DNA from 2 places in the Brevibacillus sp. FSL K6-2834 genome. Region 2 is predicted to be linked to the other one. Evidence: riboswitches for the same ligand, from Rfam matches in the RefSeq annotation. Region 2 holds a riboswitch; the other holds the start of a gene.

Region 1 (12,343 bases), 2.7 Mb from region 2:
TCGCACAATGGATTGAGGAAAGGTTTCTTCCAAAGTGATCTCCTGCAAGACAGAACCTGTTTTCGGATTCAGCACCTTCATTTTGCTCGTATAAGATTCCGGACGTTTCACCCACTTCGGTTTAGGTCCTTTGGCGAACCCGGCATAGACAGCTATATAGTGATCCTGAAATGGAACAACGCCATTGGGCGGAAGTTCTTCCGGAATATCGTTCATGGTTATGATTTGGTACTTGCCCGTCTCGGCTTTGCCAATTTGGACCTTTTTTGCATACTGCCCATAATTATGCGCCCCGCCTGAGTTCACGTACATCGTTATGCCGTTTTCTGCCGGGATCATAGAGCGCACGGCCCCAGGTACGGTTAGCGTCTCGATGAGAGAAAAAGTGTCGAGATCGACAAGCATGAAATGAAAACCCACATTTCGGGATTCCACGGATGAAGCAATATACGCGATTCGATCGTGAATAAAAAGCTTTTGCGGAATGTAGGGCAGGGTCAATGTTTCGTACGAAAGGTCGTATAGATTCACGGCGTACAGGTCTTTTCTGGGCTCCTCAATTCCTGGATCAATCAGATACAGCGTTTGCCCATCGATCTGTGCATCGATCAGGAATTTGCCGATTTTCTTCTCCTTTACTACTTTGTAGTCTTTATCCAAAGTAACAACATTGGATTTTCCTGCTTGTTTGATGACTGCCAGATGCGGTGTTTTATTTTGCAAAGGCATTTCATCCGTATTCTGGCAGCCTGCTATGAACAGGATGGATACGAGCAGAAACAGCATGTATTTTTTCAATTGGGAACTCCCTCCGATCATGCAGAAACGGACCGAGGCAAAATGGCTTCGGTCCATTATGGAACGCAACTACCTGAGCGAAGATTCTGGCGTGAAACGAACTGTATAAATCATCCAAAAAATTACTTAGCCGGACTGATCATCTAACGGATAATGCAACTTTTCATTTGACTATTCCGCAAATTCCACAAAAACCCTTTTCCGCGGGGACGAAAAATGAAACTGGAACTGGGATAAAATTAATTCAATGTAGTTAAACGTATCCGAAAAGAGTATAATTATGTAAATGGCAAGAAAAACCATTAGATGAGCCTTGTACGTTTCTATCAATCCAAAAGGAAGATGACATATGCGGTTGTCATCTTTTATCAAAGCAAGGATCAACTCAAGAAAGAGAGAACGATATGAAAAAAAACCTCTTGATCGTCATGAGCTTGCTCATCATGATGAGTGTACTGACAGGTTTCCAAGCGGTATCCACCAACCCGTTGCAACAGTCGGTGAAATCCAGCCTCGTCCCTGTTTCCAAAATGGCGCTTCCTTCGAAAACCATTATCGGGTTTGGGGAAGCTACACATGGCAACAAGCAATTTACGATGCTAAAGTTGGATATTTTCAAGCATCTCGTAGAAAAGCAAGGATATCGCGTATTCGCCATCGAAGGCGATTTTGGCGGAGGGCAAAAGGTCAACGAATACATACTGGGAGGCAGCGGAACTGCCCAAGATGCGGCAAAGGCAATCGGATTTACCATCTACAATACGCAAGAAATGGCAGCCCTTCTCTCCTGGATGCGCTCCTATAACGAGCATCGGGATGCAAAAGACAAAATTCATTTTTACGGGTTTGACATGCAGCGCTATGACCACAACAAAAACGGGCTGTTCTCCTACTTGAAAAAGGTGGACCCGCCACTTGCCTCCAAGTATGAGACGGCACTTGCGAATCTGAATGACAAGACAGTGTATGATCAAAAGAAAGCCACCGTACAAGACGGGCTCTCCCATATGAAAAGCCTGATGGAGCGTATGAAAGAAAATAAATCCGTTTATATCGCCAAAAGCTCCGAGCGAGAATATGAGCTGGCACTGGCCTTTGCCGAGGCGATCAAGCAAAACGCTACTCTTCGCGGAACCAATGCCAACTATAGCAATACCCGCGATTTCTATATGGCGGAAAAAGTGAAGTGGGTCTTGTCCTACGAAAAGAAATATTACGGTCGCGAAAAACTGTTCATCACCGGACATAATGGACACATTGAAAAAACCTCCACTACCGCAGGAACAGCCACTTGCATGGGGGCCCATCTCGCCAAAGCCTTTGGGGACCAGTATTACGCCATCGGCAGTGAATTTTACGAAAGCTCCTTTATTGCCAATGACGCCTTTACCAATGAGCGAAAGGAGTTTCATGTAAAAAATAGCGGCAACGATCGGCTGGCTGTACTGTTTGCACAGACAAACATGCAGGATGGATTCCTGGATTTTGCAAAGGCCAAAAATAATGAAAGTTTCACCGCCTACCTGAATAAAACGCAGCCCATCAGTGCCATCGGAGCAGTCTTTAGCGGATTGTATGAAAAAATGGAAAAGATGTATACGTTGCAGATGGTTCCGGCGAAAGCTTTTGATGCGCTGATTTTCGTGCGGACTGCTACTCCTTCGGTAATGTTAAAAGAGTAACGGAGCGGGAATTGTCGGGTTCCTTGCTGATCATACCGTAGTTTAAAGAAAGAGAATGCCCTTTTTGCTGATGCAAAAAAGGCATTCTCTTTCCTAATTCTATCTGCTTTCCGTATAAATTTGAAAGGTCACGCCAAATTTGTCAGTTACATCGCCAAACCCTGGGCTAAAAGAGTTTTCTTCAAATGGTATATTCACTTGACCGCCTTGCTGCAGGGCTTCAAAAAATCGTTTTGATTTTTCCACGTCATTCGTTGAAAGGCAAATGGTTACCTGTTTGCCCTTGGGAATAGACGAACCGGTTGGAGCATCGGAAAACATGAGTTCCGTTTCACCCACACGCAGCTTTGCGTGTGCCACAAGATTCTTTACCTCATCCGTAAAAGTATCAGGCATTTCCGGCATATCACCGTAAGTAATGATGGTGAGGACTTCGGCACCTATCGCTTGTTCATAAAACTGAATCGCTTCCCTTGCGTTCCCTTCCAAATTTACATAAGGGGTAAGTTTTACTGTCATCCTAGATCAGCTCCTTTTTTTCCCATCATACCTTTTATCAAATGCGTTGATTTCTTTTCAATTGCTATCTTCAATAACCCAAACATTGTATTGGTTCTTCTGCTCATTTATCAGCCTCTCATTCAAACAAGCTGTGGTGCAAAAAATACTGTTTGACAGGACACCAAATGGTGTCGTATTATCAAAACAGACACCATTTGGTGTCCGAATGACGATTTATTCATTTTGTAAAGTTTGAATCTGAATAAGTTTGACTTGAACCAATTAAAAGAAGAAAACCAATGAGCAAGCTTATTGGTACGGAAACAACTGCGAAAGTAGAAAACCAGTCAGAGGAAAAAAGATTGAAAAAAGTGCATGCTGACGAAATATCGCCTCGTGGACACTGCGTCCGAAGAGTTGCATACTGTAAGGAGGTGGTGAAATCAACGGCTGTCCCTTAGTACACCATAGATTTCTCCTACATAAAATCATATTTTTTGGAGCGGGTAGCTGTGAACGAGAACAACCAGCGGGATGTGTTTGACGCGATTGCAGATCCAACCAGGCGCCGATTGATTCGTCTGTTGGCAGAGGCAGAGGAGATGCCGCTTCATGAGTTAACCACGCATTTTGAAATGGGCCGTACAGCGGTATCCAAGCATTTGACAGTCCTGAAAGAGGCCGGACTGGTACTTGATCGAAAAGTCGGCAGAGAAACGCGATATAGGCTGAACGCCTCTCCACTCAGAGAAATTCAAGATTGGGTGGCTTTCTACAGCAAGTTCTGGAGTACGAATATATTGCGCTTGAGCCAACTATTAGAGGAGGAAGAAGAATGAGTTTAACCTTATCCCTGGATTTTCAGTACAAGACATGATGGAGAAGCTTTGGACCGCCTTGACCGATTCAAGCAAGCTTGCCAAGTGGGTGGTCAACATCCACACCGGTCAGGCAATGGAAAATGATTTTAAACCCGTCGTAGGACACCGTTTTCAGTTTCGTACGGAACCGAACGAATATTGGGATGGAATTGTTGAAGGCGAAGTGCTTATCGTGGACCCGCCACACCGATTGTCCTATACTTGGGGCAGCGGAGAGGAGAAGCATACGATCACCTGGACGCTGCAGGATGTAGGGGACGGAAAGGTTAACCTTCATCTCGAACAAACCGGATTCTCAAATGCCCAAGCACTGGGTGGAGCTAAGTATGGCTGGACCAAATGGTGCGGCGAGCTTGAAAAGGTGTTGGAACAATAAGCGCATTCAATATTTATGCATCAATGGCGACAGCCGTATCGAGGCGATAAACAGCAAAAAACGGAGCACGTAATCGCTCCGGTTTTTTGCTGTGCCATGCCATGGCCCCTCAGACGTTTCGACCACGCTGGTTTCGTTTATTCGATCTCGTTTCGCTGGACGGAAGCGACCGGCTCCACGTTTTCCGTGTACATCCGCTTCACCAGCTCGCTCTCGCCCTCTACTCGATCCCCCTGCTTTGCCAAAAAGTCCTGCGACTCCCGCTGCTGATCATTCGGCTTTTTGTTGTTCGGTCTGGACATGTCTGTCCCCCTCCTGTTCTGCGGTAAACACCCTTCTTACTATGAGTGCCTCTGAGGGATTTTATTCCGGGTCCGTGAGGTTACTCAGCCAATCTTTTTGCCCCGCGCAGGTCCGGTGTCCCGGTTACGCTGAAGCGGATACCTTCGATCTTTTTGCTGTTGAGGTAGTTTTCGTTGTTGAAATAGATCGGGATGACCGGCATATCCTGCATCAACACGGTTTCGGCGTCGTGCAGAAGCTTCATGCGCGCTTCCTCGTTTTGTTCGACCTTCGCTTTTTCGATCAGCTCGTCAAACTTCGGATTGGCCCAGTTGGTAAAGTTGCGGGAGCTTTTCCCCGTGTACAGCTCCAGCATCGCGAGCGGATCGAGGTAATCGCCGTTCCACCCCATGCGGGCGATCTGGAAGTTTTTCTGCTTGAACGTATCGATGTAGGTTTTCCACTCCTGATTTTCCAGCTTCACCTGCACGCCCAGGTTTTTCTTGAACATTTCCTGCAGCGCTTCGGCGATCTTCTTGTGGTTTTCCGCCGTGCTGTATTTCAGCGTAATCGGCGGAAGCTCTGTCCAGCCTTCTTCCTTCAAGCCTTCCGCCAAAAGCTGCTTCGCCTTGGCCGGATCGAACTGATAGTATGGCGCCACTTCTTCCCGGAAGTCCTTGCCCGCAGGAGTTTTCACCCCGAATGGCGTGTAGCCGTACGCCGGGAGCTGGCCTCCCATGGTCACGTTTGCCGTCAGGATGTCCCGGTCGATTGCGTAGGAAAAGGCCTGACGGATTTTCGCGTTGGTGAACGGCTCTTTCTCTACGTTAAACGTGTACGTATAAATGCTGTAGTCCGGGAACGATTTGTACTCTTCTTTTCCCTTTTCCTGCTCAATCACGTCGATTGGCAAAGAGTCGATCAGGTCAAGCTCTCCCGTTTTGAACATCTGGTAGTAGGTAGTCGCTTCGTTCACCATCTTGAAGTGGACGGTCTCCATCGTTACCTTGTCTTTTTCCCAGTAGCTATGGCTTTTGGCGATGGTCAGCTGACTGTTGTGGTCCCAGCTCTCCACAGTGTACGGGCCGTTGGTCACGATGCCTTTCGCTTCCGCTGCCCAGTTTTTGTCCGCTTCCACAACTTTCTTGTTCACCGGCAGATAGGCGCGGCTCATCATGATTTTCGGGAAATAGGTGATGGGGTCTTTCAGTCTGACGACGAGTGTGCGGTCATCCTTTGCCTTGATCTGCACGTCATCCACGCTGCCTTTGCCCGAGTTGTACGCCTCCGCGCCTTGTATGTAGTAGAGCGCAGATGGTTCATAGGCGGCAGTCTGCGGGTTCAGCACACGCTTCCAGGAGTATTCGTAGTCATGCGCCGTTACCGGATCGCCGTTCGACCATTTCATCTCGGGGCGCAGGGTAAACGTGTAGGTTTTGCCATCCGGGGAGACTTCCACCTTTTCGGCTGCGCCTTCCACGATGTCCCCGTTTTGGCCGTAGCGGTACAGTCCTTCGTACAGATGGTCGATCACCCAGTACGAGGTGGTATCGGAAGCGAATGCCGGGTCCAATGTGTACGGTTCACCCCGCAGATTGGCGGTCATGACTTGTTTGACGGCTGCCCCCGTCTGTTGATCGGAAGACGTAGCCGGCTTATCGCTGCCGCATGCGGAGAGCGCAGGCACGGCGAGCGCCAGCAGTGCGGCAAAAGCGAGCAATCCTTTTTTCATCGATGATTTCCTCCTTGTTCTCCTCTGTCTACTGTACAAAATGGCAAGCGATCCAGTGTCCGCGCCTCACCTCCTTCCACTCCGGCGCTGCTTCGGCGCAGACGCCTTGGGCCGCCGGGCATCTGGTGCGAAACGGGCACCCGCTTGGCGGATGAATCGGGCTCGGCATCTCTCCGGTCAGGACAATCTGCTCCCGCTCTTCGCGCTGGGCAGGATGGGAGACCGGCATGGCGGAGATCAAAGCCTGCGTGTACGGATGCAGCGGTGCTGCAAACAACTCCTCGCCCGGTGCCAGCTCCATCATCTGCCCCAGGTACATCACGCCGATCCGGTCGCTGATGTGCTTTACCATCGCCAGGTCATGCGCGATAAACAAATAGGTGATGTCCCGCTCTGCCTGCAGATCTGCCAGCAAATTGACGATTTGCGCCTGAATGGATACATCCAGTGCGGAGATGGACTCGTCCGCCACGATAAAGCTCGGCTCCACAGCAAGCGCCCGGGCGATCCCGATGCGCTGCCGTTGTCCGCCGCTGAATTCATGCGGAAAGCGTTTGGCGTGGCCGGGGTGCAGTCCGACCAGCTCCAGCAGGCGGTAGATGCGTTCTTCCCGCTCTTTTCCTTTTGCCAATCCGTAGGCGTCGCTTCCTTCGGCGATGATGTCGCCCACCCTGAGCCGCGGATTAAGCGAGGCTTGCGGGTCCTGGAAGATTAGCTGCATGTGGCGGTTTGCTTCCCGCCTTTCGTGTCTGTCCATCCTGGCGAGGTCTTTTCCTTGAAACAGGATGCGCCCCGCAGTAGCCGGGTACAGGCCCACGATCGTCCTGCCCAGCGTCGACTTGCCGCAGCCGCTTTCCCCGACGATACCGAGCGTCTCCCCCCGCCTGATGGCAAAAGAAACGCGGTCAACAGCCCTGACCCGTTGGCCGCCGCCAATCTCAAACGATTTGGCGAGATTCTCCACCTCCACGATGTTGTCAAGCATATGTCTCCCTCCCTGCTGCAATCCACGCTTCCGCCTTCGGGGCACGCGGGTCGTTCAGCCAGCAGCTCGCCTCATGAGAATCGGAAAACGATTCGGCTGGCGGCATATGCGCCAGGCAAATTTCCATAGCAAAGCGGCAGCGGGCGGCAAACGGACAGCCGGCTGGCGGACGAAACAAATCCGGCGGAGTCCCTTCGATGGGGACCAGCCGCTCTTTTTTTCCTGCCGCAAGACGCGGCACAGACTGCAGCAGCCCCTGTGTGTATGGATGGCGCGGGTTGTCATAAATCTCTTCCACCCGGCCGCTCTCCACCACTGCGCCCGCGTACATCACCGCCACATGGTCGGCTACCTCTGCGACTACGCCCAGATCGTGGGTGATCAAAATGATCGATGTGTTCAACTGCTGCTGCAGCTCCTTCATCAGCCGAAGGATCTGCGCCTGAATGGTCACGTCGAGCGCCGTCGTCGGCTCGTCGGCGATGATCAGCTCTGGATGGCAGGCCAGCGCCATGGCGATGCCGACACGCTGCCGCATGCCTCCGCTCAGCTCGTGCGGATATTGTTCATACCGCCTCGCCGCCTCCGGAATGCCCACCCTCTCCAGCAGCTTCAGCGTCTCTTCCTTTGCTTCCGCCTTCGTCTGCTTTCGATGCTTGATCAGCCCTTCGGCAATCTGTGTCCCGATTTTCATCGTCGGGTTCAGCGAGGTCATCGGGTCCTGAAAGATCATGCCGATCTGCGAGCCGCGAACCTGCTGCCACTCCTGTTTCGTCAGCCGGGTCAGCTCACGCCCGCGAAACCGGATGCTGCCGCTCTTTACCTGGCCGGATCGGGGCGGAATCATCCCCATCAATGCCCGGGCGGTCACGCTTTTTCCGCAGCCGCTCTCTCCGACAATGGCCAGCGTCTCTCCCTCCCTCACGGAAAAGGACACCCCTCTCACTGCCTGCACCTCTCCGCCGTACGTGCGAAAGGAGACGCGCAGCTGGTCTACTTCCAACAATGGCTTCATGATGAACTCCCCCTCATTTCCTGATGCGCGGGTCCAGCGCGTCCTGCAGACCGTCCCCGAGCGCGTTGCACGCGAACATGGCAAGCGAAATCATGAATCCCGGAAAAAACAGCCGCCACCACTGCCCGCTCAGCACAACCGCCAGCGCGTCGTTGGCCATCGTTCCCCAACTGGCCGTCGGCGCTTGCACGCCCAGACCGAGAAAGCTGAGAAACGACTCGGCGAAGATCGCATGCGGAATCGTAAAGGTCAGGTTGACGATGATCACGCCAATCGTATTGGGCAGCAGATGCCTGATGATGATTTTGGCATGGGAGGTGCCCAGCTTTTCTGCCGCCAGCACAAACTCCTGCCGCTTGATCTGCATGATCTGTCCTCTGACCAGGCGGGCCATGCCCACCCAGCCGGTCAGCGAAAGCGCAATAATGATCGTGGCTAGTCCCGGCTCCAGAACGACCATCAGCAGGATCACCACCAGCAGATACGGGATGCTGTAGAGAATTTCAGCCAGCCGCATCAGGATGTTGTCCACTTGGTCACCCAGCCTGCTCCTTCCTGCCATGTATCCGGAAATGCCGCCGATGCACACACCGATTACCAGGTCGATGGCCGCCGCCACCACACCGATAAACAAAGAGATGCGGCCGCCCATCCAGGTACGCGCCCACATGTCCCGGCCCAGATCGTCCGTTCCAAACCAGTGCTCGCCCGAGGGCGGCAGATTCCCCTGCGTCAACGACTGCTCATGCGGGCTGTGAGGAACGAGCATCGGTCCGAAGATCGAGAGCGCCACCACCGCCGCGAGCAGGAAGAACCCGAGCATCGCCAGCTTGTTGCGGCATACCCGCTGCCATACCTCCTGCCAATACCCGAGGCTGGGACGTTCCCGCTCTTCCCCGGCAAGCCGGCTTGGGTCGACAGGTCGAAACAGCGAATCCAGTTGTGTTGCCTGATTGGCCATAACGCTATCTCCCTCCGCTCGTCAATCTGATGCGCGGGTCAATCACCCGGTACAGCAGGTCGATGATGTACAAAGTAAAAATGAGCACAAAGCTGTAAAAAACAGTCATTCCCAAAATGACCGGATAATCGCGGTTAAAAATGCTTTCCACGAAGTATTTGCCAAGCCCCGGAATGGCGAAAATCTTTTCCACCACAAAGGTTCCGGTCATCAGGTTGGCAAACAGCGGACCGACAAAGGTAAGCACCGGCAGTATGGTATTGCGCATCCCGTGTCTGACGACGATGGAAAAGGTGCCAAGCCCTTTCGCCTCCGCCGTGCTTATGTATTCCTGCTGCCAGACTTCCAGCATGCTGGCTCGTACGAATCGGGCGATAATGGCAAGCGGCCCGATGGCGAGCGCAAGCGTCGGAAGAACCGAATGCTCCCAGCTCCCCCAAGCCGCGACGGGCAAAAGCTCCCATTTGACCGCCATGTATTTGATCAACAGCGGTGCCAGAATAAAACTGGGGACGGAAATCCCGACGATGGCCGCGAACATGGACAGAAAATCCAACGCCCGGTTTTGGTAGAGCGCCGCGACGATTCCGACTGTGATCCCACCTGCCAGCGCGACAAGAAACGCCTGGAGCCCCAGAACAGCCGAGGCGGGAAAGCCCTCCGCAATCAGCGTGTTCACGTCCCTTGTCTTGGACTGGATGGACGGCCCCAGGTCAAATTGCACCAAGCCTTTCAGATAGAGCAGGTACTGCATAGGGATCGGCTCATCCAGGTTGTACTGGGCCCGCATGTTTTTCACGACTTCTTCCGGAAGCATTTTGGCGTCAGACGCGAACGGGTCGCCCGGAATCAGGTGCATGATCACAAACGTCACCGTGACAATGATCCACAGCGTAACCAGCATGAGAAAGCCACGCTTGACCGCATAATGAAGCACGTTGTTTCCTCCTTTGTGCAATTGTAATACTAAGTAAATAAATACGAATACTATGGATTATACATACAGAAAGCCCCTCTCCAGAAAGAAGAGGGGCGATTTGTACGGTTCCCACCTTCTTATCTCTCAGAATAACTCCGCAGGATTTAGCACCGTAAGGTCCATCAGACCAAGGTTGCCGGGTTTCATCGGGCCAGTCCCTCCACCACTCTCGATAAGAATGTTTTATGAAGTTAAATTTCATTCACTAAATTCTTTTTTATCTTATCATTTTACTTGGATATGTCAATGCGGTTTTAGTGCATTTGATTTTTGTTTATTTGTTACAGCTTTCATAGAAATGGACAAAAAAATCAATTTACGAGATCTGACGATAGTTACTTTCTATCTTACTGGAATGTAATAAATATAAAAGCAATAGTGATCAATAGAAAAAGAACAAATAATATCCCAAACACTATACATGTGTTTGCTGCTTTTTTAAATCTTGTCAAATTGGAGTTATTCAAAGACTCGATAGAACTAAAGAAACTTTTCAATGCTCCTATTAAAAAAAGAAATGTAAAGAAAGAAAATAAATACAGCAATATCATCACTTTCCTTTCTTTCTTAACCTTATATGGCATTATCATCATGGAGTCAATCGCCTAATCCGGCAAATTCCCAGACCTCGTCCCAACTTCATAAGAAGCCCGCACATGATCATACATAAGATGCAAAATCATGCCGGTCGCCGCATGATCCAGGTTATGGCAGTGGTCCATCCACATGCCCGGATTGTCCGCGACAAATGCGACCTCATACGATTCGCCGGGCAGCACGTTTAACGTATCGGTAAGCCATGGAGTCTTCACCTTCTCGCCGTTCTTCTTCAAAACCGTCATATGATGCCCGTGCAAGTGCATCGGATGCTCGGTCAAGCTTTTATTCACAAAGGTCGTTTTGACGCTATCGCCTTCTTTGACGACAAAAGTCGGCACCCGGGGATACACCTCTCCATTGATCGTCCACAAAAAATGAAACGTGCCGTTGTAAAATCCCATCTCGTTTCCGAGAATCATCTGGAATTCCCGATCGAATTTTTTCGCTGCCGTGACGTCATTTGTGACGGGCTTACCGTAATCGGACGGGTCGAACTCGGCAGATTCCGCCTTGAAGATCGGTTCCTCCGGAGGGGTTTCGGTATAAAAAATGATGCCAGGATTGCTCGTGTTCTTGTAATCGCCGAGTTTAAAGAGAACGGGACGGTCCGGCATCGTGAAGGTCACGTCGTATCTGCCGCCCGAACCAAGCCGCAACGCTGTTTGATCGGACAATGGCTGCGGGTCTTGAATCCGCATCCCGTCAATGCTCGTGATTCGGAAATCGGTCCCCTGCAGAAGATATTTTTGTGAAAGCTTATGCGTATTGATGATTCTCAGCTTTACTTTCTTCCCCGGCTTTACCTGCTTCGTTTGCCAACCGTCTTCTTTTCCAAAGGCATGTTTATACCCTTGGCTGGTCGTCCAGCGATGGTTGATGACGGTAAACTGTTCGTCAAAGGTTTCCGCGTCCTGCTTCGACTCGACAATCAGCGTGCCGAAAAGCCCTTTCACCACTTGCTCCGACGCTTGCTGATGAGAATGGAACCAGTACGTCCCTTCCTGCTCGGCCCGAAACTTGTAAGTAAACGATTGCCCCGGTTTCACGACATTTTGCGTCATCCCCGGCACGCCGTCCATTGCATTCGGCACGTTATAGCCATGCCAATGAATCGTCACTCCGCTATCGATATCTTTATTGATCAGCTTCACTTCGACCATATCGCCATGCTTCACCCTGAGCTCGGGAGCGATTTCGCCGTTATACGTCCAGGCATCGATCACGGCTCCAGACGCAAGCGGTATCTTCTCTTGCTGTGCCACCAGTTCGAACTTCACATCGGCAGGAGCGGAAATATCTCCGGTCAGAGCTGCTACTTCAACTGTCCCCGTGCCGGTTTGATGATGAGCGCCATGCTGCTCATGACGATGATGCCCGGAGCCTGCAGACATCCGTGTAGCCGCGCCGCCCCCTTCGTCAATCCGGTCGTGATTCATCATGTCGGATGCTTCCGGCAGCTTGGAGGCTTGCACTCCCGCCAGTACGTTTGATACAAGGATGGCGATTGCGACCACGGCGGTTAGCGTACCAGCAGCAACGAAGTTGACCATC
Region 2 (12,343 bases):
TTCGGCAGCATTCCATTGCTGCTTGAACTGCTGCAGCTTCTCGAGCAGAGCCAACTCCGCCTCCGCGTCCTTTTCCAGATCGTGATTTTCACTCGGGTCGAATGGCATCAGCCGCTCATCCGTGCCGCTGCGAAGATAGGCGGTTTTCCAGTTGTCCGGAAACTGATAAGCCTGCTCTCCGAACAGAATCGCGAGAACATCGTCCGATTCAAGCGGCAGGAAGTGGTCGAATTCGTCGCGCCTGCCCCCTTCGGACAGATTGATATGTGTAAAGGAATACCGGAGATAGTGTTGGCCATTTTCGCTGTCTTTCACGACAGAATATGTCTCGAAGTCGGTTTGTTCCAGTTCTTTTACCGTTTCGATACGCGATAGGAATTCGTGCTTGTCACAAGGGTGTAGTGGATCCAAAGCGTTTCGCTCCTTTGCTTGGCTTCGACCTCATCATAGCAAAAGGGGCATGGATTGACAATGAGCGGGGACAGCGGGCGGACTGGAACACTAGTCGATCGGTATGTAAATTTTTATTTTCATTTGATCCGGGTACACGGACTGGCGGACATCGGTTATTTCAAAATCAGGTCCTTCTCTTCGCTCGTAGTTGGAATTCGGAAGCCAGGTGCCGTAAATATAGGTTCTTGTATTTTGGACAGAGTCGATCACCCTGAATTCGGCGTATTTCCCTGCCGGAAGCAGACAGTGGACAAAGCCATCCTCCAGCTCGCCATCCAGGTTTTTTACCTCTTCGCCGACGATGAACGTAAAGTCGCCGTTATCCTGGAAATCGCACGAAATGCCGTATGCCATGTCAGGGGCGGCTTTGTTGGGAATCCGCATATAGTGTCCATTCCTTCCGAAATCGGCATAGAAGCGGGGAATGTCCTCAAAGTAGCTTTCGTTGTTCAGATTTGTCTTGTAGGCGTACCCGACGATGGCAATGCTGTTTAATTGCACAATGTTTGGTTTGTTCATGCTTATTTCTCCCTTTGCTCGTTTTTGATCATCCAAAAAATCCAGCTTCTTTTGCAGGGAAATAGGTATGTTCGCCTTTCGGAACTTGGCCGGGGTGATGCCGAAAGTAGCTTCAAAAGCACGGGTAAACGCCTCCTGGGAGCCGTACTGGCAGGCGATAGCCAGATCAAGGATGCTTGTTTGCGTCTGTTTCAACAAAACGGCGGCCTCGCTCAGCCTTCTTTTTCGTATGTACTCGTGAACCGAAAAACCGGAGATCGCTTGAAACAGCCGTTGAAAATGAAAGGCGGAAAAACAGGCTTCCGCGGCAATATCCGCGATATTCACCTCCTCTTGAAGATGCTTTTCGATAAATTCGATTGCGCATTGAATCCGCTCGTAGTGATCCATACCTGCCTCCATTTCCCAGATGTGCTACTCCTATTGTACAGCCGGGAAGACGATGTTTTTTGATAATCTGTGCCGATTTGGCAAGTGATTGCTTGATTTCTTCAAAGTGCACCTGTTGGACAAGAAAAAAGAAGCCTGGATTCCAGGCCCCTTTTTCAAGCAGCTGCTTAGCAGTCGTTATTGCACCCTACGATGACCAGCAGGATAAACAGAACGAGCACTAGGGCGAAGCTGTCACCGAAGATATTGTTTCCGCAGTAGGATGTACTCATGTCGTTTTCCTCCTTTCCGATATGCTTTAGTCTATACACGGGAGTCATGAAGAGTGTGGGCGATTGACTATATGGGGCAAATATGGGCGCCGGACTTGCGTGGATACGGACAATTTCTTCATTGACGCGGGGGAGGGGGGGTGTTAAGATACTTTCAAACCTTGCAATTACTGGAACGAATCGAATAAAAAAGCGACATCTCTTATCCAGAGAGGCAGAGGGACTGGCCCGATGAAGCCTCGGCAACCGGAATTTTCAGGTGCCAATTCCAGCAAAGCCGTGTGCTTTGAAAGATGAGAGGATGCGTCAGGCGTATCGTATTCGCGGACAAATCCTCTTCTGCACACAGAAGAGGTTTTTTGTTTATCTGAGATGATCTGCTTTGAGAAAAGGAGTCTGCCATGAAACCGAATTTTCGCGAACAGCTTTACCGAAAAATTCTGATACTGGACGGCGCGATGGGAACAATGCTGCAGCAAGCCAACCTGACTGCCGAGGACTTCGGCGGAGAGGAATACGACGGCTGTAACGAGCTGTTGAACCTGACCCGGCCGGACGTCATCCGCTCGATCCATGAAAAGTACCTGGAGGCGGGTGCCGATATTATCGAGACGAATACATTTGGCGCTACGTCCATCGTCCTGGCCGAGTATGACGTGGCGGAAAAGGACCTGGAGATCAACATCGCCGCTGCCAAAATCGCTCGCGAGGCCGCAGATGCCTATTCCACGCCTGAGTGGCCTCGCTTTGTGGCAGGGGCGATGGGCCCGACGACCAAGACGCTTTCTTTGACGGGCGGGGTCACCTTTGACGAGCTGGTCGAGTCGTATTACCGCCAGGCAAAAGGGCTTTTGATCGGGGGAGCGGATGTGCTGCTTCTGGAAACCTCGCAGGATACGCTGAACGTAAAAGCGGGCGGCATCGGCATACGCAAGGCTTTTGATGAGCTGGGGACGGAAGTGCCGGTCATGCTTTCGGGGACGATTGAGCCGATGGGCACGACGCTGGCGGGACAAAACATCGAAGCGTTCTACGTCTCGCTTGAGCACCTCAAGCCTGTCAGCATCGGGCTGAACTGTGCGACCGGTCCCGAGTTCATGCGCGACCATATCCGCACGCTATCCGGTCTTGCAGACTGTGCCGTGAGCTGTTATCCCAATGCCGGTCTCCCGGACGAGAACGGCCACTATCACGAAACTCCGCAAGGGCTGGCGGCAAAAGTCAAGGCATTTGCCGAGCAAGGATGGCTCAATGTGGCGGGCGGATGCTGCGGAACCACGCCCGACCACATCCGGGCGATGGCCGAAGCCTTGAAAGACTGCAAGCCGCGTGCCCGGCAAGAGCATGCAGTCAGCGCCGTGTCCGGGATCGATGTCGTCTACGTGGAACAGGACAACCGCCCGCTGCTGGTCGGGGAGCGCACGAACGTCATCGGGTCCAAGAAATTTCGCGATCTGATCGCAGCCGGACAATACGAGGAGGCTTCCGATATCGCAAGGGCACAGGTGAAGCGGGGGGCTCATGTCATCGATATTTGTCTGGCCGACCCGGACCGCGACGAGTACGGCGATATGGAAAAATTCCTTCAATATATTGTGAAAAAAGTAAAGGCGCCTCTCATGATCGATTCCACGGATGCGCGCGTCATGGAGCTGGGGTTGAAATATTCCCAAGGGAAAGCGATTCTCAACTCGATCAACCTCGAAGACGGGCTCGAACGGTTCGAGCAAGTCGTGCCCTTGATCCACAGATACGGGGCCGCAGTTGTCGTCGGAACTATCGACGAGACCGGCATGGCTGTCACCGCCGAGCGAAAGCTGGAAGTGGCAAAACGCTCCTATGACCTTTTGGTAAACCGGTTTGGCGTCAATCCGCGGGACATCATCTTCGACCCGCTCGTGTTTCCTGTCGGTACAGGAGACGAACAGTACATCGGCTCTGCCAAGGCGACAGTAGAAGGCATTCGCCTGATCAAAGAAGCGATGCCCGAGTGCAAGACCATTCTCGGCGTCAGCAACGTGTCGTTTGGTCTTCCGGCCGCAGGTCGGGAAGTGCTGAATGCCGTTTTCCTCTACCATACGACAGTCGCTGGTCTCGATTATGCCATCGTCAATACGGAGAAGCTGGAGCGCTATGCTTCCATCCCTGAAGAAGAGAGAAAGCTGGCTGAAGCTCTTTTGTTCGAGACAAAGGACGAAACGCTTGCCTCCTTTACCGATTATTACCGGGAAAAGAAAAAGGAAGCCAAAGTCGAGGTGTCCTCGCTTCCACTGGAAGAGAGACTCGCGCGGTATGTCGTCGAAGGCTCCAAAGACGGACTGGTAGAAGATTTGAAGCTTGCTTTGGAAAAATACGCGCCGCTGGAAATTATCAACGGGCCGCTGATGACCGGGATGGAAGAAGTGGGCCGCCTGTTCAACAGCAACCAACTGATCGTGGCCGAAGTACTACAGAGCGCCGAAGTAATGAAAGCATCCGTTTCATTCCTGGAGCCGTTTATGGAAAAAACGGAGTCGGCGGCAAAAGGGAAGATTTTGCTGGCCACCGTAAAAGGCGACGTCCACGATATCGGAAAAAACCTGGTAGAGATCATCCTTTCCAACAACGGCTATGAAGTCGTCAATCTGGGGATCAAGGTTCCGCCGGAGCAGCTGATCGCCGCTTGCCGCGAAGAGAAGCCGGATGCGATCGGTCTGTCCGGTCTGTTGGTCAAATCGGCCCAGCAAATGGTCATTACCGCGCAGGATTTGCGCGAGGCTGGCATCGACGTGCCGCTGATGGTAGGCGGAGCGGCACTGACACGTAAATTTACGTCCAACCGGATTGCACCCGAATACAAAGGAATCGTTCTGTACGCCAAGGATGCAATGGACGGGCTGGAGCTGTTTAATCGACTGCAGGACCCGGAAGCAAGAGAAAAGCTCCGGGCCGAGCAGCAGGAGGCAATCGAGGCTGCGGCTTCTGCCCAGGCCCCGCCCGAAGTTGAAAAACCGTCCAAACCGAAGCGTTCCGCCGTCAGCCGCACACAGCCGATCTACCTCCCGCCCGATTGTGAACGGCATGTGCTCCGCAACTATCCGCTGAGCCATCTCCGGCCGTATCTCAATTTGCGGATGCTGCTCGGAAAGCATCTCGGCGTTCGCGGAAATGTAGACAAATTGCTGGAGAGCGGAGACGAGAAGGTGACGGAGCTTCACGATCTGGTGCAGGAGCTGCTTGCGGAAGCAGTACAGGCAGGCTCGATAACAGCAAACGGGATCTATCAGTTCTTCCCCGCACAGGCGAATGGAGACGAGATCTTGATCTACGACGCCAAGGATCATTCGCGGGTCTTGGAACGCTTCCAGTTCCCGCGCCAGCCAGAGGAGCCGTACCTTTGTCTGTCGGACTTCCTGCGGCCCGTGGAAAGCGGCGAAATGGACTATGTCGGATTCCTGGCGGTCACGGCGGGCAGCGGCATTCGAGAACAATCGGAACGTTTGAAACAAAAGGGCGACTATCTCCGATCCCACGTCTTGCAGGCGCTGGCGCTGGAGCTGGCCGAGGCATTTGCCGAGCGGGTCCATCACGTGATGCGGGATAGCTGGGGCTTCCCGGACCCTGCGGAAATGACGATGCTGGAGAGATTCGGCGCGCGTTATCAGGGCATCCGCGTTTCTTTCGGATACCCGGCATGCCCCAACCTCGAAGATCAGGCCCAGTTATTCCGCCTGCTGCGGCCGGAGGACATCGGCATTCAGTTGACGGAAGGCTTCATGATGGAACCGGAGGCCTCTGTAACAGCGATGGTGTTTTCTCATCCGGAGGCGCGGTATTTCAATGCGGGCCCATCCGTTTTTGAATTGTAAGGTCGAGATGTTATGGAGAGAAGGGATGGATTTTGTCAGCGAATAAAAAAGATTTGCGCGCATATTTGCAAGACAATCTGCTGATCGGGGATGGGGCGATGGCGACGCAGTTGTACCGGACAGGTGTGCCGGTCGGCGTCAGCTTCGAAGAGCTGTGCCTCTCCAACCCCCAGCTCGTGCATGATGTGCACAAGGCGTATTACGACGCCGGTGCGCGGCTTTTGGAAACAAACACATTCGGTGCCAATCGGGATGCGTTGTCCCGTTATGGCCTGGAGCATAAAGTGACGCGGATCAACCGGGCTGCTGTGGCGATTGCCCGCGAAGCAGCGAAGGCAGATGCCTTTGTGATCGGCAGCATTGGCTCGATTCTGGCGGGGCGGGTCCGACAGAAGGCGATGGATGAGTTCCGCGACCAGTTCGAAGAGCAAGCAATTGCCCTGATCCATGCAGGTGTCGACGGTCTGATTCTGGAGACGTTCCTCGATGTCGAGGAGCTGCTGCTGGCAATCGACGTCATCCGTCCGCTGACAGATCGGCCGCTGATCTGCCAACTGGCAACGCTGGAGGTGGGCCGTACACGCGATGGCTACACCCTGACAGAGGCGTTCTCGCTGCTTCAAAAGGCTGGAGCTGACATCGTCGGTTTGAACTGTCGCTTGGGTCCGGCCGAAATCCTGCGTTCATATGAGCGGGTCCAGGTGCCGGAGGGGACGCTTCTTTCCGCGTTTCCCAATGCGGGACGGCTCGGCTTGACCGATGGAGAGTACGCGTATAAGTCTTCGCCGGAGTATTTTGCGGAAAGCGCAAAGCGGCTCAGAGAACAAGGCGTCCGTCTCTTGGGGGGCTGCTGCGGTACGACGCCGGAGCACGTCAAGGCGATGGCCGACGCGCTGCATGGACTCGCACCGCAGGTGAGGGTGAATCCTTCGGAGACGGAAAATGAACGGCCCTCCCTGTCGTCTTACAATGTCAGGGACAGACAAAAGCCCAGCATCGTCGAACGAGTGAAAACAGGTACGACGATTATCGTCGAGTTCGACCCGCCGAAGGACCTCGATACCGAGGGCTTCCTGCAAGGGTGCTGTGAATTGCACAAGGCCGGGGCCGATTCGATAACGCTGGCCGACAACTCGCTGGCCAATGTGCGGATGAGCAATATGGCGCTCGGCGCGATCATGAAAAGCCAGTACGGGATGGATCCGCTGATTCACATCGCCTGTCGCGACCGCAACCTGATCGGGCAGCAATCGCATCTGATGGGCTTGCACGCTCTCGGCATTGACCAGGTTCTCGTCGTGACCGGGGACCCGTCCCGGTTCGGGGATTTGCCAGGGGCCAGCTCGGTGTTCGATGTCACGTCATTTGATCTGATCCGCATGGTGAAGCAGCTGAATGAAGGCATATCCTTCTCGGGACGTCCGCTGAAACAGAAGGCGCAGTTTATCGTGGGCGCAGCCTTCAACCCGAATGTTCGCCAGATCGACGCGGCGATCAAACGGTTGGAGAAAAAAGTGGAGGCCGGTGCCGATTTTATCATGACGCAGCCTGTCTACGATGCGGAAGCGATCCGGCTTGTCTACGAATCGACGAAGCACATCAACATCCCGGTCTTCATCGGCATCATGCCGCTGACCAGCCAGCGGAATGCCGAGTTCCTGCACAATGAAGTGCCGGGGATCAAGCTCTCGGACGAAGCGCTGGCGCGCATGCGCAAGGTGCAAGGCGAGGAGGCCAGACAAGAGGGGATCAAGATGGCAAAAGAATTGCTCGACGCAGCGATCCCGATCTTCAATGGCATCTATCTGATTACGCCGTTCAACTATTACGCAATGAGTGTAGAGCTGATCCAGTACGTACGGCAAAAGAGCAGCCTGCTGCAAGCTTCTGCCCAGGCCTGACAGGCAGCATACAATGTAATAAGGAGCCCTTGTTTGGCGGACCGATCATTTCGGCATTCGACAGCAAGGGTTCTGCTTTTGTCAGAGGGGAAAAAAACACAGACGGTTTATCGAGGCAGGTTTCTTGGAATCGCGTGCTGCCGGTAACAGGACGGGCGTAAAAGGTAAAGGAAAAAGCGACGCTTGCGGAGAAGATAGGTTAAAAAATAATGGCAAAAACGGTGGTCTCATGGCTAAAAAAGGTCCAACCAAAATCCATATTATCGGCTCTGTCGGAAGCGGAAAAACAACTTTGGCACGATTGCTTTCAGCCAAACTGGATGTTCCGTTTTACGAATTGGACAACGTTGTCTGGAAGCGGTTCAAAACGGGAGATGTAAGAAGAACGGACGAGGAAAGAGACGAGCTTCTGGGTGAGATCACAAGCGCGGACGTTTGGATTGTCGAAGGCGTACACCATAAATGGGTACACCCAAGCTTTGAGCGGGCCGATTTGATTATCTTTTTAGATACAAGCTATCGCACAAGGACTTTTCGGATCATCAAAAGGTTTGTCCGGCAAAAGCTTGGGCTGGAGCGGGCAAACTACAAGCCTACTTTCCGGATTTTTCGCAACATGTTTGTCTGGAATGCCCATTTTGAGAACGAGAGCAAGCCGGAAATTGAAAAAATGTTGGGTCGATACAGCGAAAAATTGGTCGTTCTGAAGGATAACAGCGAGATGGAGAAATACTTTGGCACAAAGCAGTAATTACTGATGATCATGCAGGTGAGAGACGATGCGAACCAATATCATTTTCGTTAGACATGCCCATTCCGATTATACGCCGGAGGAGCGGACAAGACCGTTGTCGGAAAAAGGCTTGCGCGATGCCCAAACAGTGAATGAGCTGTTAAAAAAAGAGAATATTCACCACGTGCTTTCAAGTCCATACCGGCGAGCCATTCAAACAGTTGAAGGGATTGCCGTAAGCCTTGAGAAGGAAATCGTGATCGAGGAAGACTTCATGGAGAGAGTGTTGAGCGAGAAACCCGTGGAGGATTTTCATGCTGCGATCACGCGAGTTTGGGAAGACGAGGGGTTTTCCTGGGATGGAGGGGAGTCCAATAAAGCGGCGCAGGATCGCGGAGTAAAGGCCATTAAACGAGTTTTACGCAGGCTAAAAGGGAAAAATATCGTAATCGGCACCCATGGCAATCTCATGGTGTTGATTATGAATGGTTTTGACAGCCGCTACGGTTTTGATTTTTGGAAACAGCTCGATATGCCGGATATATACAAGCTGTCCTTTGACGGATCAGAGCTGAAAGAGGTCACCAGGCTGTGGAGACGCAAAGACAGTGTTGACATTTGGAATTCGTTGTAGCTATAATGATTACAACGGAAGGATGAAACAAAATGAAAATCAGCAGTCGATTCAGCATTGCTGTCCACATCCTGTCTTTGCTGGCAATCGCCAAGGATGCACATGGAACTTCCGAATGGATTGCAGGGAGTGTAAATACAAACCCTGTAACGATTCGCAGGATATTGGGACAGCTAAAAAAAGCGGGATTGGTCAATGTCCGCGCCGGAACTGGCGGAGCTTACTTGTTGAAAGGTCTGGATGAAATCAGTTTGCTGGATGTCTTTCGAGCGGTTGACGTAGTTGAGGAAGACCAGCTCTTTCACCTGCATGAGCAGCCAAACCCGGATTGTCCGGTCGGAGCGAACATACAAGCCGTCCTGCAGCTCATATTTACCCGCGCCCAAAATGTAATGGAGCAGTTCCTGGCAGATATAACGGTGGACGAGGTAGTGAATCAGCTCACGCAAAAGATAAAGAGCGGTGCTAAATGATTTTTTTTTTCTACGACTGACCAATTAACTAACAAGGATTTCCAAGACCTCTGTCGAAGTTAGTCATTAGCCTATTTGACGGAGGTCTTCTCATGCCTTTACCCAAGAATCGTGTCATTCCTGAAAAGAAAATATACTTTCGGCCAGAGATACAGCATTGCCCGCACTGTGGCACGAAACTCAGGCGACATCATACCGCATGGAAAAAGAATGTCATCACACTTGCCGGTGTTATCCAAGCTTGGAGTATGGCTTATGCTTGCAGCAACGCAGATTGCTCATACCCCAGAACCTATTACAAATCCGCTGAAGCTGAGCTTCTCAGCATGAAACACACTTCCTACGGTTTTGACGTGCTAGCGTTGGTTGGTCAGCTTCGGTTTAAGCAACATATGACAATCGGCGAAATTACGGAAACGTTGAATCAGCGCGGGGTAACCACGTCAGAACGCAATTCTCAGCGGTTGTACGAACGTTATCTTACCTTGCTCCGCGCTAGCGTGACGGATCACGTCAAGCAAGCACTCAAGCAAGTTGTTCAGGACCGTGGCGGTATCATGATTTCCATGGACGGTGTTCAGCCCGAGAAAGGCAATGAGACGCTCTATGTCATACGAGAAGTATTCAGCGGAACGATCCTGTCTGCACAAAATCTAAAGAGTAGCTCCGCAGAAGAACTTAAGAAACTCATCCTGCCTGTTATCGAACTGGGATTTCCCATCATCGGGATCGTTACGGATGGTCAACAATCCATCCGAATGGCCATGGAATCGTTACTGCCGGACGTGCCGTACCAATACTGCCAATACCACTATCTAAAGGACATTGCAAAGCCTGTTGTCGATTTAGACCGCAAGCTCAAGACAGGAATCAAGAAGAGCCTCCGTGGTATTCGCGAAGTCGAGAAGCGAATCGAAAACGATGCCTCTACAGAAGCAGAGGTGGCAAAAGATTACGTGGCGGCCATTCGTTCTGTGCTCCTCGAAGACGGCAATCCCCCACTCGATCTACCGGGCATACGTGTTTATGAAAATGCTAGAGCCATTCAGGCTTCCCTCGAACGATGCCTGAGTAAAAAAGGGGCCCTCTCTGCTCAAAAACCTAATCAGAATTTTCGATAAATTGGATGATTTTGAAGAGCAATATGCTACCGTGATGCGCTGGTCCAAACCGATTCACCACGTTGCCGGGATCTTGAATCCAAGCATAGATAAACGAAGTGAAACGGTTCGATTTCATATGCAGCATCTGTTAGATTGGGTTGAACAGACGTACACCAGCAAAGACGACTTGCCAATGGTTGCAAATCTGAAAAGCTACTCCCGAGGGTTTTGGAAAGGCCTGTTTACGTGTTACGACCATCCGCATGTCCCACGAACGAACAACGACCATGAGCGTTTCTTCCGCCAGACGAAGACCCGGCATCGACGGATGACGGGTCTGAGAAGTTGGAACGAATATATCCTCCGAAGTGGTGAAATGGTCGTATTTGTCGATGACGCACTTCACCAGAGTAATGTGTTAAGTAGACTTCAGTCTGTAAGCTACCTTGATTTTAAAAATGAACGCCTGCGTTGGTCTGCTCGTTTGAGTGAAGCTACCAAACGCAGACGATTCCGAACGAATCCAAGTGTGTACCTGGAACAGGCCGAAAATGCTTACTGTATGTTAATTGGTCAGTCGTAGTTTTTTTTAGACTGGTTGTAATGTTGTGGTTTACAACGTTACAACGATGCATCCATCCTTCCTTTCGTTTCGACCGGATGGTATTGCTGATGGCAAATCCTCATCCGCAACAATTATTTTTTTATGGTTACGCTAATAAAAAATGGTAGGAGGAAATCATAATGAAAATCGGAGTAATCGGTGCCACAGGGAAAGCGGGGAGCCTCATTGCGAAAGAAGCGATTGAAAGAGGCCATGAGGTTACGGCAATCGTGAGAAATGCATCCAAGCTGACAGCGCCAAAGACGGCCGTCTTGGAGAAAGATGTTTTTCAATTGACTGCAGAGGACCTGAAAGCTTTTGATGTGGTGGTAAATGCATTCGGTGCAGCGCCGGGCAGTGAGCATCTCCATGTTGAAGCAGGCAGAGTATTGATCGAAGCGTTGAAAGCTGCCCCATCTACAAGACTGATCGTTGTCGGCGGAGCAGGAAGCCTGTTTATCGACGAGGCAAAGACAACACGTGTCATGGAAACGCCGGACTTTCCGAAGGAGTATCTGGCGACCGCGCAAAACCAAGGAAAGAACCTGGAGGACTTGCAGCAATCTACGGGCATCCAATGGACGTTTATCAGTCCATCCGCCTTTTTTGATCCGCAAGGGAAGAGAACCGGAGCTTACCAAAAAGGAAAAGATCATCTTTTGGTGAATGCGAAAGGGCAAAGCTATGTAAGCTATGCGGACTTTGCGATTGCAGTACTGGATGAAATCGAGAATCCGCAGCATCGAAACGAGCGTTTTACGGTTTCGTCCGAATCAGAGTGATTCGCAGCCGCGAAACCAAAGTCAACTAAATCGAAGAAAACCGCTTGGAGGTATCGCACATGAAAGTAGTTGCTCTCGTAGGAAGCATTCGCAAGGAATCCTTCAACCTGAAGCTCGCCAAATTTATGCAAAAACGCTACCACGGCCGTCTGGAGATCGAAATTTTGCCGATCCGGGATCTCCCGCATTACGACCAGGATATCGAGAATGATCCGCCTGAAGCCGTAAAGGAATTCAAAAGCAAGGTTGCCGCTGCCGATGCGGTACTATGGGTAACGCCGGAATACAATTACTCCATCCCGGGTGTACTTAAGAATGCCATTGACTGGCTGTCGCGCGTGGATAAGGTCATGATCGGGAAACCTTCCATGGTCGCAGGCTCATCGATGGGCATGCTTGGCTCAGTCCGCGCCCAGCAGCATTTGCGCGATATTTTGTTCTCTCCAGGCGTCTCATCTCCGATCATGCCTGGGAATGAAGTCTACATCGGCGCTGTCCATGAAAAATTTGATGAAGCCGGTCATTTGAACCACGAGCCGACCATCGCCTTTCTGGATCAAGTTGTCGACAACTTTATTGCGTGGTATAAACAATTGCCATCCAATAAATAAATCTGCCCAAGAGGTTGACT

The links. A riboswitch is a leader RNA that binds a small molecule or an ion and turns the genes downstream of it on or off. The one in region 2 is predicted to bind S-adenosylmethionine.
Region 1: linked by a shared signal. The riboswitch ahead of NST96_RS24015 (ABC transporter permease) and the one ahead of metH (methionine synthase) in region 2 are both predicted to bind S-adenosylmethionine.

What each region holds. Positions count from the first base shown of each region.
Region 1 covers NZ_CP151945.1:4,919,148-4,931,490, forward strand. Annotated here, with positions in the region: gene NST96_RS23965 (hypothetical protein) at 1-798, opposite strand, end outside; gene NST96_RS23970 (erythromycin esterase family protein) at 1,203-2,480, shown strand; gene NST96_RS23975 (VOC family protein) at 2,580-2,999, opposite strand; gene NST96_RS23980 (metalloregulator ArsR/SmtB family transcription factor) at 3,494-3,820, shown strand; partial or broken gene NST96_RS23985 (SRPBCC domain-containing protein) at 3,817-4,238, shown strand; gene NST96_RS23990 (hypothetical protein) at 4,376-4,540, opposite strand; gene NST96_RS23995 (peptide ABC transporter substrate-binding protein) at 4,621-6,252, opposite strand; gene NST96_RS24000 (ABC transporter ATP-binding protein) at 6,281-7,237, opposite strand; gene NST96_RS24005 (ABC transporter ATP-binding protein) at 7,230-8,252, opposite strand; gene NST96_RS24010 (ABC transporter permease) at 8,266-9,213, opposite strand; gene NST96_RS24015 (ABC transporter permease) at 9,218-10,150, opposite strand; SAM riboswitch class I at 10,267-10,371, opposite strand; gene NST96_RS24020 (multicopper oxidase family protein) at 10,798-12,343, opposite strand, start outside.
Region 2 covers NZ_CP151945.1:2,260,804-2,273,146, forward strand. Annotated here, with positions in the region: gene NST96_RS11140 (hypothetical protein) at 1-411, opposite strand, end outside; gene NST96_RS11145 (AraC family transcriptional regulator) at 502-1,362, opposite strand; gene NST96_RS11150 (YjcZ family sporulation protein) at 1,530-1,634, opposite strand; SAM riboswitch class I at 1,834-1,934, shown strand; gene metH (methionine synthase) at 2,036-5,482, shown strand; gene NST96_RS11160 (bifunctional homocysteine S-methyltransferase/methylenetetrahydrofolate reductase) at 5,515-7,383, shown strand; gene NST96_RS11165 (AAA family ATPase) at 7,613-8,134, shown strand; gene NST96_RS11170 (histidine phosphatase family protein) at 8,163-8,750, shown strand; gene NST96_RS11175 (Rrf2 family transcriptional regulator) at 8,783-9,223, shown strand; gene NST96_RS11180 (transposase) at 9,550-10,344, shown strand; gene NST96_RS11185 (hypothetical protein) at 10,346-10,909, shown strand; gene NST96_RS11190 (NAD(P)-dependent oxidoreductase) at 11,071-11,712, shown strand; gene NST96_RS11195 (NADPH-dependent FMN reductase) at 11,772-12,323, shown strand.